2 regions of the Exiguobacterium sp. UBA6309 genome follow, and region 1 is predicted to be linked to the other one. Evidence: a T-box and tRNA genes for the amino acid it is inferred to sense, from the RefSeq annotation. Region 1 holds a T-box; the other holds one or more tRNA genes.
What was found. The T-box of region 1 lies ahead of leuS (leucine--tRNA ligase). A T-box ahead of a tRNA ligase gene usually reads a tRNA of that ligase, here a tRNA-Leu.

Region 1 (8,487 bases):
TTCGGACTCGCTGTCTCCCCCGTAATCGTTTTCTCTTTCTGATCAATCGAATAAAGATAAAGTGCTTCTGAGTCTAACGTGTAGATCCGACCTTGCCGTTCTGCAAGACCAATCGGACGGAATCTGGATTCAAATGCTTTTTTCGCATCACTTCGCATTCCGCTCGCCGCTTCGATTTTCTCTCGTTTGATGATCGACAAGTACGGTGGTTTTTGCTTTTTCTTTAAGGCACGCTTCTTCTTTTCCGAAGCATCTGGATCAATCTTGATTTTGTCCTCTTTCATTGCAAAGTAAGTCAATTCAACACGACCAATCGAGCGAATTTGATTGATTGTATAGAATTCTTTTTTCTTCGCATCATATCCAAGACCATGGAAACTGTCTCGAATCGTCGTCCCTTGTACTTTTTCGCGTTTTTCTTCACTCCAGACGCCATCTTTTCGTTTAATCGTGACTAGAATTTGATTCGACGTCAATAAAGCGACTGTCTCTCCGTCAACGAGTGTCATCCCGTCAAGACCAGACAATAAGAGATTCCCTTCTTCCAACTGAAACGTCGCATTGATGCGTTCTCCAGTTCCACTGATTTCAAAGAAACGATAGTCCTCTGTTACGACGAGGTACGAACCGATGGAATCATCATATAACATCTGTTGAACATTTTTAATCAACGGTTCTTCTGGATTCGGAATGGCTGAAGGCGTTTTCGGTGGCACCTGTTTGACAGCTGCCTGATGCTTCGATTGCGTCTCGATTTTCGCGAACGTTTCCTGAATACGTGACAACGTCTCTGGCTTTGAGAAGACGAGCAGTATACAAAGGATCAACCCCGAAACGACAGCAAAAATCGTTGTATAGACTATATAAGATCGTTTCATTGATGGTACTCGCCTTTCTTTCTCGGTTTCTGATTCAGTGTAGCAGAAGGACGTTCAAAAAAAAAGCGGACTTGCGACGGAAATGAAGAAACCCCCTCCATTCGCATCAAGTGAATGAAAGGGGTTATGGCTTAGTTCGCCACGATATTGATCAATTTTTTCGGTACGACGATGACTTTCCGAACCGTCTTGTCGCCAATCCATTCTTGTGTCTTTTCATCAGCAAAGGCAAGTGCTTCGATTTCTTCTTTTGTCGCATCGATGTTGATTTCGATTTTCGAGCGAACTTTACCGTTCACTTGAATGACGAATTCCATCGTATCGCTGACAAGTTTTGATTCATCGAATGTTGGCCATGCCGCATACGTCAATGTCTCTTCAAAGCCAAGTTGTTCCCAGAGTTCCTCACCAAGGTGCGGCGCGACTGGTGTTAACAATTGAATGAATCCACGAAGGAAGTGACGCGGGAGAACCGGCTGTTTATTCGCTTCGTTGACGAAGACCATGAGTTGCGAAATCCCGGTGTTGAACTGAATGTTCGCGAAGTCTTCCGTGACCTTCTTGACGGTCTGGTGGTATATCCGTTCGAAGTCAGCATCGACTTCCGTGACGTCTTGAATGTCTGCTGTCCGTTCGAACAAGCGCCAGACACGGTCGAGGAAACGACGCGCCCCGTCAAGACCGTTCTCAGACCAGGCAACCGATGCATCGAGTGGTCCCATGAACATTTCGTATAAACGTAACGTATCAGCACCATGCGACTTGACGATTTCATCTGGGTTGATGACGTTACCGCGAGATTTTGACATTTTCTCGTTGTTCTCTCCAAGGATCATTCCTTGGTTGTATAACTTCTGGAATGGTTCTTTTGTTGGTACGACGCCTGCATCATACAAGACTTTATGCCAGAAGCGCGCATACAACAAGTGGAGAACAGCATGTTCTGCTCCACCGATGTAAATATCGACTGGAAGCCAGTATTTTAATTTTTCCGGATCCGCAATCGCTTCTTCATTGTGTGGATCGATGAAACGAAGGTAATACCAGCAGCTTCCTCCCCATTGTGGCATCGTATTCGTCTCGCGACGGCCTTTCATTCCTGTTTCAGGATCCGTGTAATCCAACCAGTCTTCAGCAAGCGCAAGTGGTGATTCGCCTGTACCAGACGGTTTGATTTCTGGAATGATTGGAAGCTCAAGTGGTAATTCCTCTTGATTGAGTGTTTTCATCGAACCATCTTCCATATGAACGACTGGAATCGGCTCGCCCCAATACCGTTGACGACTGAACAACCAGTCTCGGAGTCGATACGTGATTTTTTTACGACCGACTTGATTCGTTTCGAGTTCAGCGATCATCGTCTCGATTGCTTCTTGTTTCCCAAGTCCATCAAGCATATGCGAGTTGACGTGTTCGCCCTCTCCCGTGTAGGCTGCTTCGTCGACATTTCCACCCGCGACGACTTCAACGATCGGTAAGTCGAACTGCTTCGCGAATTCGTGGTCGCGCTCATCGTGTCCTGGGACAGCCATGATCGCACCTGTTCCGTAAGAAGCAAGGACATAATCAGCGATCCAGATTGGAAGACGATCGCCTGAGATCGGATTGACCGCAAAAGCACCCGTGAAGACACCTGTTTTTTCCTTCGCTAAATCCGTTCGCTCGAGATCTGACTTCGTTTGGACTTGCGAAATGTACGCATCGACGGCTTCCTTGTGATCCGCTGTCGTGATGTCAGCTACGAATGGATGCTCCGGTGCAAGTACTAGATACGTCGCACCGAAGATCGTGTCCGGACGTGTCGTAAAGACCGTGACTTGTTTTTTATGTCCATCAATCGTGAAATCAATCTCAGCACCCTCAGATTTCCCGATCCAGTTGCGTTGCATCTCTTTGACAGAATCCGGCCAATCGAGATCATCCAGATCTTCAAGAAGGCGATCCGCATATTCCGTGATTTTCAAGACCCATTGACGCATCGGAACACGCACAACCGGATGATTTCCGCGTTCGGATAATCCGTCGATGACCTCTTCATTCGCAAGGACGGTTCCAAGTGCCGGGCACCAGTTGACTGCGACTTCGTCTACGAAGGCAAGTCCTTTTTCATACAACTTCGTAAAGATCCACTGCGTCCATTTATAGTATTTTGGATCCGTTGTGTTGATTTCACGATCCCAGTCATACGAGAATCCAAGTTCTTTAAGCTGACGCTTGAACGTCTCGATGTTTTTCGCTGTGAATTCGCGTGGATCGTTTCCTGTATCGAGCGCGTATTGTTCTGCTGGTAATCCGAACGCATCCCATCCCATTGGGTGAAGGACATTGTATCCTTGCATCCGCTTCATCCGTGCGAGGATATCCGTTGCTGTGTAACCTTCCGGATGACCAACGTGGAGTCCAGCACCTGACGGATACGGGAACATATCAAGGGCATAGAACCCTTCTTTTTCTGGATCTTCTGTCGTGACGAAGGCGTTGTCTTGATCCCAACGCGCCTGCCATTTTGGTTCAATTTCGCGATGATTGTACGGCATGTCTTTTCCTCCTCTAATCTAAAAAAACCGGTCTTCCGCCCCTAAGAAAAGGGACGAAAGACCGGTTTGGCTTCCGCGGTACCACCCACGTTGTCTGTCTATGACAGACCGCTTGATTCACGGATAACGGTGTGAAAGACCGGATTCGCTACTACGACTTCACGAATCGTGCTCCCTGACGAGTTCACGGTTGTTACCGACTGGTTCGCACCTTCCACCAGCTCTCTTGACGGCACCTTTCCCCTACTACTTCAGTTCCATGCATTTGACTATCTTTTTCTAGTGTAATCTGTTTCTTCCTCAAGCGTCAACGCTTCCGTAAAATTTCCTCGATTTCTGCGTGTGATTGTGCGACATGATCCGCTTGCTCTAAGCGTTGCGTCGGCATCCGGTCATCAAGAAGCGCAATCACTTCCATACCTGCTGCTTTCGCGCCAATCATCCCGTTCGCAGCGTCTTCAATGACGAGACAGTTCTCGGGTGCGTGTCCAATCCGCTCTGCCGCAAGTCGAAAAATCGCGGGATCCGGTTTCGAACGGATGACTTCTTCTCCACTGACGTAGTGCGTGATCGGAAGCCCATAATGAAGGATGACACGTTCGATTTTCTGAAGTGAACTCGAAGAAGCAATGCCGATATCGTAACCAAGAGTCGACGCTTGTTCGATGACTTGTGTGACGCCTTTTTTTAATCCACACTCCTCCGGCTTTGCATGAATTTGAAACAAGCGATGTTCTTCCTCAAGCAACGCACTAGCTGTTTCTTTCAGCTGATGCTGGGCGACGAGTTCTTCCCACATTTCATCTCCTGTTTTTCCCATGAACGTCGCATACTGAACCGGATCAAGCGGAATCGATAACCTTTTGAACATCTGTTGATGCACTTCAAAGTAGCGAATCTCACTATCTAAGATAACCCCGTCCATATCAAAAATCAGACCGCGTTTTTTCATGATAACTCCCCCTTTATTGATCGATCCTGACTTCAGCATATCAAAAAAAACGACTACACGATGTAGTCGTTTTCATACTCTCATTATCTATTTAACTAGTTGCCACCTGAATACCAGCTTGTCGATACGCCGGAAAATAATCTGAATCAGCATTTGATCCGTATCGTATACAGAGCAAATCATATAGTGATGGTTGCAGGATGGATTTTCCTTGATGATACTCAAATAGTCGATATCCAGTATAACGGCATTTACTCTCAAAAAGACTATCCCGTTCTTGATACCCGCCCCCAAGATGTTGTTCGACGAGTCCCCGTGCTTTTGCCTGAAGAATTGCTTCGTACTCAAGTCGCTGATTCGGGAACATCTTCGCTTCATCCCGCTTACAGCCGATCAAATGACCGTGGGCGTATTCTTTTCCAAGCAATACGAAGTATCCCCCAACCGCTTTTCCGTCGATTTCCGCCATCAGTAATAAGGGCTCACAAAGTGGGGTCGTCTCCATCAATTGCTCAAAATACGTCGCGGTAAAATAATAATGAGCCGAGGCATTCTTCCGGTCCATCGTTTTATGATACAACGCTAAAAAAACAGGTAGATCGTCCTGTGTTCCTGTTCTGACGGTTAAGGGTGAAGCAAGCGATTTACGAATCATGCTTCTCGTCTTCTTATGAAATGTCTGCATGATATCTTCAAGTGAAGGACGCAAATCAATACTCGTCGTATGACGGATGAAGGAAACTTTTGTCCAGTCCTGCATAAACCGTTCATTACCTGTTAACGGATTAAAGCGGATCATTTCCGAGACGATCGATTCTTGCTCCGCCCACCTCTCAAAGGATAAACGAGCCTGCTGAATCTCAGACGCAGTCAGTTGACCGATGATTTCCGGTCCACCATAGCCGTACGGTGTAATGAGATCTGAATAAGGCGTATCAAAAATACGACGCTTCAAAAAGGGATAAAACAGTGTTCCTGCATGACCTTCATAAAGAAATAATACCGCTTGCTCAGACGGTCTAGCGTTGAGAGTGACGTATTGGTGACTATAGAAGATATCAAGAGGCTGTTTCTGTACGTGTGTCGTCCAAGTTGCGGCATCTGTGATGAATTGACACCTTTCCATCCGTGCACCTCCAATCAAAAAGAAGCAACGTTCATATGACCTTTCTTTTCAAGTTCTTGATTAGAAAGTACCCGTTTCTTTGCCGAAATATTCCATATTATTAAATGTTTGTTTTATAATTTTCGAACGAATGATGTAACAAAAGACAGCTGATCTATCGTCCGCTGTCTCACAAGATAAAGCTCATGATGTGGTTTTAGGAATAGCACGAAGGAAGACAACTCCTGCTAACAGGATCAATCCAATTAAGGTCAAGAAAACTGCTGACATACCTGATAAATCGTAGATCAAACCTCCAACTGTCGGACTGATCATCCGCCCTGCTGAAGCAGCGATATTAACATATCCTTGGAATTCTCCTTCTTTTCCGATTGGTGCAAGTCGCGCCGCCATTGCAGGAACCGCTGGCCAGATGAACATCTCACCGATTGTCAGAATGATCATCGCCACGAGGAACATCTTGAAGCCGCCTGCAAACGGAACAATCAGATAAGAGAGAAGGAATATCCCTGTCCCGGTCATCAGTTGGCGTTTCAAATCATCTCCAAACCAACGAAGAATTGGTGTTAATAAAGGTTGTGCGAACACGATAAGCGCTCCATTGATTGTCCAAAGAATCGAGTACTCGGAAATCGTGACACCGAGCGATTTCGTATGGACAGCAAAGGTCCCTTGCCATTGCACATAAACGAACCAAAGTAAGGCATAACCGATCGAAACGAGCAACATCGTCCGTGCGGATCCGCGCGAAAGTGGTGTGCGTGTCGTTTCGATCTCGTCATGTGCCGCATGCATCCGCGCTGGCGCCTGAATCCAGGACAAACCGACAAACAAAATGATGGCAAAGACGATATAGAGAACGAGATTGGCGATGAAGATGTACTGAATCGAAAAAGCAGCAATTTGACCACTAACAGCTGTCCCGAGGGCTACACCGACGTTTTGCGCGACATAGATCGCATTAAAGGCGCGGCGTCCGCCTTCCGGCCAGATGACGCCCGTCATTGCGTAGATCGTCGGGAAAACCATCCCACCGACGAATCCAATCAATCCAAGCATCGCGACGTATCCAATATACGTCTGATGAAATAGCAACAAGCCGACGGAAGACAGGACAAGTCCGATGACACTGATGACAAGCGTCTTCTTTCCGCCGAGTCGGTCAAACGCTTTTCCACCTAAGTAGTTCCCAACGATTGCTAAGGCTGAGTTGACGAATAACGCCATTCCGGCTTTCGTCATCGACTCCCTTAAATATTCATGAATATATAATGTATTGAACGGCCATAAAAAAGAGGATCCCGTCGTATTGATGGCCATCGCAAGGACAAGGATCCAGACCGCTTTTGGTAATTTTGGCATACCTGTGGTCCTCCTATTTCATTCTCAACCTTGCCACTTTACGCAATCCCTCCCCCGCCTGTCAAGCCACTTCACTTTTCGTCAATGACTCAAAAGATGGTATAATGCAGGAGGAATCATACATACGATGATCATGTATAAAGAGAAAAACAGCCCATAGGAACAGGAGTCTATGCCATGTCACTTGCCCGTGTACTACCTTATACGAAACAATTACTGGAGTCCGTCATCGAACCTGGTGACTGCGTCGTCGATATGACTGCCGGAAATGGACATGATACGCAGTTCTTAGCAGAATGCGTCGGTCCAGAAGGTAGAGTCCTGGCGTTCGACGTCCAAGCTCAAGCCATCGAGGAATCGACACGACGTCTCGACGAAGCCGGAATGTTAGAACGTGTCGATCTTTATCACGAAAGTCATATCCATGTTGGTGCACGTCTTTCGAACGAACGACGCCCTGTTCGTGCCGGCGTCTTCAATCTCGGATACTTGCCCGGAAGTGATAAATCGATCACGACGACAGGTGAAGAGACGCTCGAAGCACTCGACGCTCTCCTCCCGGTCCTTGCACTTGGTGGTCTTGTCGTCCTTGTCGTCTATCACGGTCATCTTGAAGGAAAACGAGAACGCGATGCTGTCCTCGATTACGTCACAGCCCTTGATCAGCAAGATTACGCCGTTCTTCAGTACCGCTTCTTGAATCAACAGAATCATCCACCGTTCATCATCGCGATCGAGAAAAAAGTGCGCTGACAGTAGAAATGAAAAAGTGATGGCTTCCGCTATGGAAACCATCACTTTTTTCACTCTTCGACTAATTTAAAAAACAACAATAATTTTTCCGCAAACCGTGTATTCAACCGTTCAAAGCTGAAATGCGGGAAACCGTGTAAACGTTGTAAGTAAATCTGATCGCCACCCATTTTCCGACATACTTCGAGTGTCAGTTTGACGTCTGCGAACTGATCGTCCGGTGCATAAAAACAAGCCAAGTTCACACGAGGCAGTTTTTTTCGTTCCTCGTCATGTACGACGATCTCTTCTTCGATTTCCCGGTACTGCGCATACGTCAGTTCACCGATGCGAACGGTATCTTCCGTACTTTGACCAAACGGCAACGTACCGAGTGGCGCATCGGGACGGAAACGATCAAACGCACTCGCGAAGACTTGTTTGACACCTCCGAGTTGTTTCGACGGATGCCAATCAAACAATGGTGAAACGAATGCAAGACTTGCGACTGGTAGTTCATATTCTTGCAATAGACGATTGACGACGAGTGCGCCCATGCTACAGGCGATGATATGAATCGGTAGCTTTCGTTTTCCTGCTTCGCGTAATGCTTCTTTTAACAGTTGACCGTGCTCTTCAAACGAAATGCGACGTGGTGCGTCGACGAGTAACACTTCATACTCTCTTTCGAGTACTCGAATCAAAGCTTCACTCGGACGGGCACGCAGTTGTAACGGATAGACTAATACGATGATTCCTGTTGGTTGTTCAACCACAAACTCACCTCTTCACTTCATAATTCCTTTTCACGATACCTTATTTCAAACGCAAACGAAACCGTCCCGAGACGGATTTCACGAGGCAACATGGCGAAGACGAACGACTGATTCCGCTTGCCCA
Region 2 (8,487 bases), on a different contig from region 1:
GATTCGCCGCAAGATATTTTTCGAAATCTCCTGTCTCGACTTGCATCGGTACGACTGCTTCCGTCACGGGTGCACCATGCTCTTCGAAATAAGCACGTGTCTCCTCATCAACGGATGTCTTGTCTTCTAAAAAACGCTCGTACAATTCAATGATGTAGCCAAGGTTTGGTCCATAGAATGCTTGTTGATCTTGCTCGTGGCCTGCCATGTACGGTTCCCCCCGTTTCTATATTTCTCCCCACACATCTAGTGGATACTCGATGTGTTTCCAGCCCCCTACCTGTTAGCGCTTTCAAAAGGAATTGCATGAATAAAACGCTGAACGTCATGAGAAGGAATGATCGTGTCATTCTTCCATGAAAGTGCCTTCGTTACTATATTACTACTCTTTTCCTATGTGTGCATTTCGAATTCCCAAATTCTCACGCTTAAATGTATAAGTTTTTCTTATGAGCGCTTAGACAGTTATTTATGATTCGTCAAAAACCGGCGTATCCGCATTTAGATACGCCGGTTCCATCATAAGACCTTACTAAGGAACGATTGCGTCCGTTCGTGTTGTGGAGAATCAAACAATACTTGTGGCACGTTCTCTTCGACGATATAGCCACCATCCATGAATAAGACGCGATCTCCGACCTCTCGAGCGAATCCCATCTCATGGGTCACGACGACCATCGTCATCCCTTCAAGGGCAAGTTGTTTCATGACGGCAAGCACGTCACCGACCATTTCCGGGTCAAGCGCTGACGTTGGCTCGTCAAACAACATGATTTTCGGATTCATCGCGAGCGCGCGGGCAATCGCGACCCGCTGTTTTTGCCCCCCAGATAATTCACCTGGATAATTATCCGCTTTTTCCCGTAATCCGACTTTATCGAGTAGTTCAAGTGCCCGCTGTTTCGCCTGTTCTTTATCCGATTTACGCACTTTGATCGGTGCAAGCGTGACGTTTTCTAGCACGGTCTTATGCGGGAAGAGATTAAAATGTTGAAAGACCATCCCGACTTCTTCCCGGACCTTGTTGATATCGACCTTTGGACTCGTAATATCGAAATCATCGACGATGACCGTGCCACCTGTAATCTCTTCCAATCGATTCAAACAGCGTAAAAACGTACTTTTCCCAGATCCCGACGGACCGATGACACAAACGACTTCTTTTTCGGCAATCGAGACGTTGATGTCTTTTAAGACTTCATTCGAACCGAATGATTTCTTTAGATTCTTCACTTCAATGATACTCATCGTAATGTAAACCTCCGTTCCAAGAACTTCGCCACGAATGACAAGAGATAAATGATGACGAAGTACATCAATCCGACGACAGACCAAACGATGAATGGCTCAAACGTCGTCGATTGCTGAACTTGACCTTGTTGCGTCAAATCAGCGATGCCGATGATCGATAACAACGATGTATCTTTTAAGCTGATGATTGATTGATTCGTAATCGTTGGTAACATCCGTCGGAATGCTTGCGGTAAAATGATTTGAACCATCGTTTGACGTCCTGTCATCCCGAGTGAACGTGCGGCTTCTGTTTGTCCCTTATCAATCGACTGGATACCTGCTCGAATAATTTCCGCGAAATAAGCACCAGCATTGATCGCGACCGTCAGTATCCCTGCATACATCCGGTCCATCGATAACCACTCAAGCGAGTTGAGTCCAAAGTAGATGAAGAAAAGCTGAACGATGAACGGTGTACCACGAATGACATCGATATAGATGATCGCGATCGCGTTCAAAATCTTTAACGGTGACAACCGCATCAATGCGACGACTAAGCCAATCAGAAAGCCGACGATGACCGCAATGATGAAAATATACAATGTGACTTGAAGCCCTTCCAAGAAAAATGGAAATGCGGTTTTGACCACTTCCATTGGCTATCCCACTCCCTTATCGCCTTGCGACTTATTTCAGATACGTGTCAACGATTTTATCGTATTCACCGTTTTCTTTCAGATTCGCAAGTCCTTTGTTGATTTTCTTTAGCAGATCCTTATTCTCACCTTTTAAGACAGCGATCCCGTAGTTATCACCGTTGAGACGATCACCGACAAGTTTCAATCCAAGGTTTTGTTGTTTGTTTGCATATGAGATGACCGGATAATCTTCAATCAAGGCAGCTGCGTTACCGTTCTTTACTTCTTGGAACATCGCTGGACTGTCATTGAATTGTGTAACAGTGAAGCCAAGTTTATCCGCGTTATCCGTTGCATATTTTGCACCCGTCGTTCCCTTTTTGACGGCTACTTTTTTCCCTTTAAGATCGTTAACGGATTTAATACCATTCTCATCTTTTTTGACGACTAAAATAAGACCAGCTTTGAAATATGGGTCTGAGAATGTAACGACTTTTTTCCGTTCTGGTGTAATACTCATACCGGCAATGGCAACGTCCAATTGATTTGCTTGAAGTGCTGGAATGATACCGCTGAAATCCATTGCTTCAAATTTAATCTTGAAGTTTTGATCCTTAGCGATTGCTTTCATAAGATCAATGTCGATTCCTTTGTACGTGTCCCCGTCTTTGTACTCAAATGGTGGATACGTGACGTCGATACCAACTTTATACGTCTTTCCTTCTGAAGACCCTTCATCCTTCGAACCGATACTACATGCACCAAGTACGAGAATACAGCTCATCAAGAGCGCTAGCAAAATACTTCCTTTTTTCATGTTTGTTTCCCCTCTCCTATGTGTTAAAGATTGTCGACTCCACTTAGTACTTTCCCTGAAGAGTACCCTCTTTAAAACGTATTTTACCAGAAAAGTTCTAAAAAGATAAACATTTCTGAATTTTTATTCGATGCAATCGTTTTCTATTCATTATCAAAAAAGGAGGCAACCCCTTGATGGGATTGCCTCCTTCAATCATTTATGCCGCCGAGAGGACTTGAACCTCCACGGTGTTGCCACCACTAGATTCTGAGTCTAGCGCGTCTACCAGTTCCGCCACGACGACGTTGATTTATGATATTAATATAGCGGGTAACGAACTGAGTTGTCAATCATTTCGCAAGATGTTCCGGACGAACTTCTCAACGACGTCATCATACAAAGCCGGATCCTCGAAATATGCCATCGCGTGTGCGGCATTCGGAATAACGACCAGTTCCTTTTCCGTTGGACAGGCTTCGTACAGCTCATACACCATATCTGTCGGTACGAACGTATCCGCACCACCATGAATGAAGAGAATCGGAACCTGTGACTTTTTGACCTGTTTCAGCGCTGATGCTTCACGGAACGTATAACCTGCCTTTAGCTTCGTTAATACGCTCGTCATCCCTAAAAACGGGAAGTGTGGTAGTCGATACATCCGCTTCATCTGATACGCAAGAACAGCATTGACGGACGTATAGGCACAATCAGAAATGATTCCTTTGATTTGTGGTGGAAGTTGTTCGCCACTCGTCATCAATACGGTCGCCCCTCCCATCGACACACCATGTAAGAACAGTTTCGCATCCTGTCCAATCCGTTCAATCAGATAGTTCGACCAACTGAGACAATCTTCCCGATCATGCCATCCGAATCCGATATAATGACCGTCACTCATTCCGTGTCCTCGATTATCGGGCATCATGACATGGAAACCGGCCTGATGGTACAGATAGGCGAATCCGGCTAAATCCGTTCCGACGCCTCCGTATCCATGCACGAGAATGACAATCCGATCTGACGGAACAGGAGACGGGAGGAAATGTCCGCGCAACGTTAAGCCGTCTTTCGCTTCAATCTCGATCCGCTCGAGCGGCTGCTCCTTGATCCATGTTTGTCCAGGTTGCATCAACCGGACCATCTCATCACTCAAATCCCGATTATTCGATAAGAACGGCTTCGGATTCGTGGCGATTGCCATCTCATAAAAATAATAACTCGCTGCTACTAATCCGGATCCGATGACTCCGATTCCAATTTTTGTTCTGCGACGCATCTGCCCCACTCCTTCTTTCCGTTATAGCTCGATCTTCAGTTGAGCAGCATGGTCATCCTCTTCATCCTGCAAGACTTGTTGACGTAATCGTTGTTCCTGTTGCTGACGCCGGTAGGCAAACTCTTGGACAAGCTCTGTACCCGTGAATCCATCTTCTACGAGTTCGCTCAATAAATCCGTTTCTATCTCGACGACTTCCCCCGGACGACGCATGACGAGAACATCTCCGACTTGTGCAATCAGCAATTCATCTTCTAGACGAAGTGCATCGTAAAACGGTTCCGGTAACGTCATTCGACGTGTCTCCGGGTTAATATGGACGCGTTTATAAACGCCTAATGCTTGAAACTTACGACGTGCCATTGCGTGCTCTCCTTTTTAGTTGAACGTAATATCGATTCGTGAATCTTTTCCTTGAATACGAACCACACCTGTCGCTCCATTGATTAACGTCAACTGCGGTGGCTGATGACCGATGTCAAGATCATATAAGACTGGTAAGCCTGTTTCATCCGCTAGATAGTGATACACGTCTAGCCATGTCAGATCTTCAGTAATCCTTGCAGATGTACGCCCGAATAAAAAGCCAGCCGCATGGTCGAACCATCTAGCATACGCCATTTGTCGAAGCGTCCGATGCACCTCTGCAGAACTCGCTTCAGATACCTCAAAGTACCAGAGAATCGGTTCTCCGTTGATCTCTTCACGCTGAAAACGACGCACATCTCCGTACGGTGTCCCTATCAGATGGCGAATCGTCTCCAGACAGCCACCAAGTAACCGTCCGGTCACTTCTGTTCGCTCATCAAGTGCTTTCCATTCCGTCGCTTCCGTTAACTGAAATAATGAACCTGCTGGACGTTCTTCATCAGTCCACTCGGATTGATAACGATCGGAAGCCCACTGTGTGACGGTTCCTCCAGTTGGCGTCGCGAGCACCCGTCGCCAGGCACTTGTCGTCTCATCCCACTCTTCACTTCGAAGCTCAACGAAATTCGGACCATGCGCTGTCGCAATTCCTGTCTGAAGCGTCAGACTGAGCAATAACGTACTGATATCGGAATAGCCAAGCAACCATTTTGTTTGGTAAGTAGCTGGCGTCAACTCGGGTAAAAGATCAATGGCGCGTTCCCCACCAAATGGCGGGATGACGGCATCAATCGTCTCATCCGTCATCATGTGATTCAATTCCTCAGCCCGTTGTTTGACCGGTGCACTTTCAGCAAGTTGATGCGACCAAATCGTTTCGCCCAAACGGACGTTTATTTGCCGTGCTTGTACCTGTTCAACTGCTCGTTCGACCCATTCCTGTTGCTGTTCACGTAATCCGGAGGAGGGCGCCGTCACTCCGATCGTTTGACCTGTCCAACCTAAAAATGGATATTTCATGGTGACCCCCTATAATGTCTTAGTGTGAAAAAATCTTCTCGTCAAAATATGAGTTCATTATACCGTTCTTATGCCGCATTACCAACTTTTATCCTGTTAGAACGCTGTAATACGAACAAAAACACGATTCTGTACAAGCGACCTGAATGAACAAGTCGCCTAGACAAAATCGCGTTTGTATCCTTCATTAACTTGATGCTGATAGTTCAGCGTTTTCCTCTTGCGTGAACGCACGGGAGCGTGTCAAAAAACGTTTCCCTTCGACACCCTCAAGAGAGAACATTCCGCCTCGACCATCCACGACATCAATGATGAGTTGGGTATGTTTCCAGTACTCATATTGATCTTCATGAATATAAAACGGACAACCACCGATCTCTCCTAGTTTTTTATCCTGATCTCCCAGGAATAAATCGCCTTGCGCAAAACACATCGGGGAACTGCCATCGCAACAACCACCAGATTGATGAAACATCAACGGACCGTGTTTTTCTCTCAACTGGTCGATCAACTCAAGACAAGCTGCTGTCGCCTGAACACGTTCCACCATTTGCATCCACGTCCTTTCCGACTTAGAAGAAACCGAGTTTATTCGGGTTGTAGCTAACGAGTAGGTTTTTCGTTCGTTGGTAATGGTTGAGCATCATCTTATGGTTCTCGCGTCCGATACCTGACATTTTGTAACCACCAAACGCCGCGTGAGCTGGATATTGGTGATAACAGTTCGTCCAGACGCGCCCTGCTTCGATCGCACGACCAAACCGATAAGCACGGTTCATGTCACGTGTCCAGACGCCGGCACCAAGACCATATAACGTATCATTCGCAATTTCGAGTGCTTCTTCTTCCGTCTTGAATGTCGTGACCGATAGAACCGGTCCGAAAATTTCTTCTTGGAAGATGCGCATCTTATTGTGACCTTTGAAGATCGTTGGTTGGATGTAATATCCTTCTGCGAGATCTCCTTCGAGCATGTTGCGCTCTCCACCGATTAGACACTCTGCGCCTTCCGACTTACCGATTTCAAGATACGAAAGAATTTTCTCCATCTGTTCGTTCGAAGCTTGAGCACCCATCATGACGTCGACATCAAGAGGATTTCCGATTTTGATGGCTTTGACGCGCTCTAGAACACGTTCCATGAACGGTTCGTAAATCGATTCTTGAATCAAGGCACGCGACGGACACGTACAGACTTCCCCTTGGTTCAACGCGAACATCAATAATCCTTCGATTGCTTTATCGAAGAATGCATCGTCTGCCTGCATGATATCTTCAAAGAAGATGTTCGGTGATTTCCCACCGAGTTCGAGTGTGACCGGAATCAAGTTCTGCGAAGCGTACTGCATGATCAAACGTCCTGTCGTCGTCTCACCCGTAAAGGCGATTTTGGCGATTCGTTTGCTTGAAGCGAGCGGTTTCCCTGCCTCAAGACCAAATCCATTGACGATGTTGAGCACACCTGGTGGAAGTAAATCTTCGATGATCTCAACGAGTACCATGATGCTCGCTGGTGTTTGTTCTGCTGGTTTTAAGACAACACAGTTTCCTGCTGCGAGAGCTGGTGCTAATTTCCAGACAGCCATCAGGAGCGGGAAGTTCCACGGAATGATTTGACCGACGACGCCAAGTGGCTCATGGAAGTGATACGCAACCGTATCTTGATCGAGTTCGCCAACCGAACCTTCTTGGGCACGAATGACCCCAGCGAAATAACGGAAGTGGTCGATCGCGAGCGGTAAATCGGCGTTAAGTGTCTCACGAACGGCTTTTCCGTTCTCAAGTGTTTCCGCATAAGCGAGCATCTCGAGATTTTCTTCCATTCGATTGGCGATCTTATTTAAAATATTCGAACGTTCGGTTACAGATGTTTTTCCCCATGCTTCTTTTGCCGCATGTGCTGCGTCAAGAGCGAGTTCGATATCTTCCTTTGTAGAACGAGCGACTTGGCACAATACCTTACCAGTAACAGGTGTCACATTATCAAAATATTCTCCCCCGACAGGTGCCGTCCACTTTCCATTGATGTAATTTTCATACCGTTCCTTGTACTGTACTTTTGACCCTTGCTTGTTCGGAATGTCATAAATCATGCGTTATTTCCTCCCTCAACTAAAATGGTCAAGCAGTGAGACGGATGATTGTATGCGCTTACATTTTAATATAGGCTAAAACAGTCCTCTCGATACCATCGTATCAAAATTATATGAAAAGTCAAAAAATTCAGGTAACTATTTATGATTTTTTTCGAAAAAAACATCTCCATTTTCGGGAGATGTTTTGTCGGTCAAGACCGTGTCGGATCGATTCCATCTTCTTGATCAGACGGTGTATCGGAACTACCAAAGTCACTTACTTTCGAGAATCCGTCCGTATCACCGTCGATGTCTTTCCCGCGAGCTGTGACAGATGGATCTAGTACATCTTCTTCGCTTGGTCGCGAATTCGGATCGTTCTCGTTTTGTTCTGCTTCTTCTTTTGCATGCTCAATGCATAATCGGGTTTCTGGAATGATATCAAGACGTTCGAATTCAATCTCTTTTCCACAGACTTCGCAAATGCCATACGTTCCGTCCTCGATTGCTTTTAAGGCGCGATCCACATCCGATAGCATATCCTCTTGCATATCCGTGATTGCTTGATCACGTTCCCGCAAGAACAATTCATCGCCGGAATCGGCAGGATGATTATCGTAACTCGACAGTTCACCTTCATCGTAATCGGTATCGCGTTGTTCGATGTTTGATGTTGTCTTTTCTTTTTCCTTCAATAACCGTTGCTTGAATTCTTCCGTCTGTTGTTTAGATAACATGATTGTTCGACTCCCCTTCGTTAGAACCTCTGTTAAGAATGTAGCCTATTCGAAGAAGAATTAAACCATCACGAACATTTATAAGACCGAATTGATCCATGAAGATCACAGATAACCGTCATGCATTCATTCCCATCGTTAAAACAAATCTGATGTGATCGTCCGTTCTTGGATGTCGTGATGTCATCAATCCACAGTTGCGAAGCATCTGCTGAAGACAGCATCGCGATTTTGTCGCGAATCATGAATAAATCAAACGGTAACAGATTCAAGGATTGAATCGTCAAACCATGTTTACGGAAGAGTGGATCAAGCTGATATTGCGAGAGACTGTACA

Region 2: it encodes a tRNA-Leu, which carries the amino acid that the T-box ahead of leuS (leucine--tRNA ligase) is inferred to sense. The anticodon was not compared.

The regions. Positions count from the first base shown of each region.
Region 1 covers NZ_DJTL01000025.1:243,599-252,085, forward strand. The annotation lists gene B3M90_RS07705 (hypothetical protein) at 1-878, opposite strand, end outside; gene leuS (leucine--tRNA ligase) at 1,010-3,415, opposite strand; T-box leader at 3,462-3,684, opposite strand; gene B3M90_RS07715 (HAD family hydrolase) at 3,723-4,367, opposite strand; gene B3M90_RS07720 (peptidoglycan bridge formation glycyltransferase FemA/FemB family protein) at 4,459-5,493, opposite strand; gene B3M90_RS07725 (MDR family MFS transporter) at 5,677-6,855, opposite strand; gene B3M90_RS07730 (class I SAM-dependent methyltransferase) at 7,012-7,608, shown strand; gene B3M90_RS07735 (serine aminopeptidase domain-containing protein) at 7,659-8,363, opposite strand; gene B3M90_RS07740 (GNAT family N-acetyltransferase) at 8,442-8,487, opposite strand, start outside.
Region 2 covers NZ_DJTL01000036.1:144,572-153,058, reverse strand. The annotation lists partial or broken gene B3M90_RS12820 (2-oxoglutarate dehydrogenase E1 component) at 1-208, opposite strand, end outside; gene B3M90_RS12815 (amino acid ABC transporter ATP-binding protein) at 520-1,248, opposite strand; gene B3M90_RS12810 (amino acid ABC transporter permease) at 1,245-1,889, opposite strand; gene B3M90_RS12805 (transporter substrate-binding domain-containing protein) at 1,921-2,688, opposite strand; tRNA gene B3M90_RS12800 (tRNA-Leu) at 2,891-2,974, opposite strand; gene B3M90_RS12795 (alpha/beta hydrolase) at 3,017-3,949, opposite strand; gene B3M90_RS12790 (hypothetical protein) at 3,971-4,312, opposite strand; gene B3M90_RS12785 (S66 family peptidase) at 4,328-5,338, opposite strand; gene B3M90_RS12780 (DUF779 domain-containing protein) at 5,526-5,888, opposite strand; gene adh (aldehyde dehydrogenase) at 5,911-7,431, opposite strand; gene B3M90_RS12770 (TraR/DksA C4-type zinc finger protein) at 7,626-8,150, opposite strand; gene B3M90_RS12765 (hypothetical protein) at 8,219-8,487, opposite strand, start outside.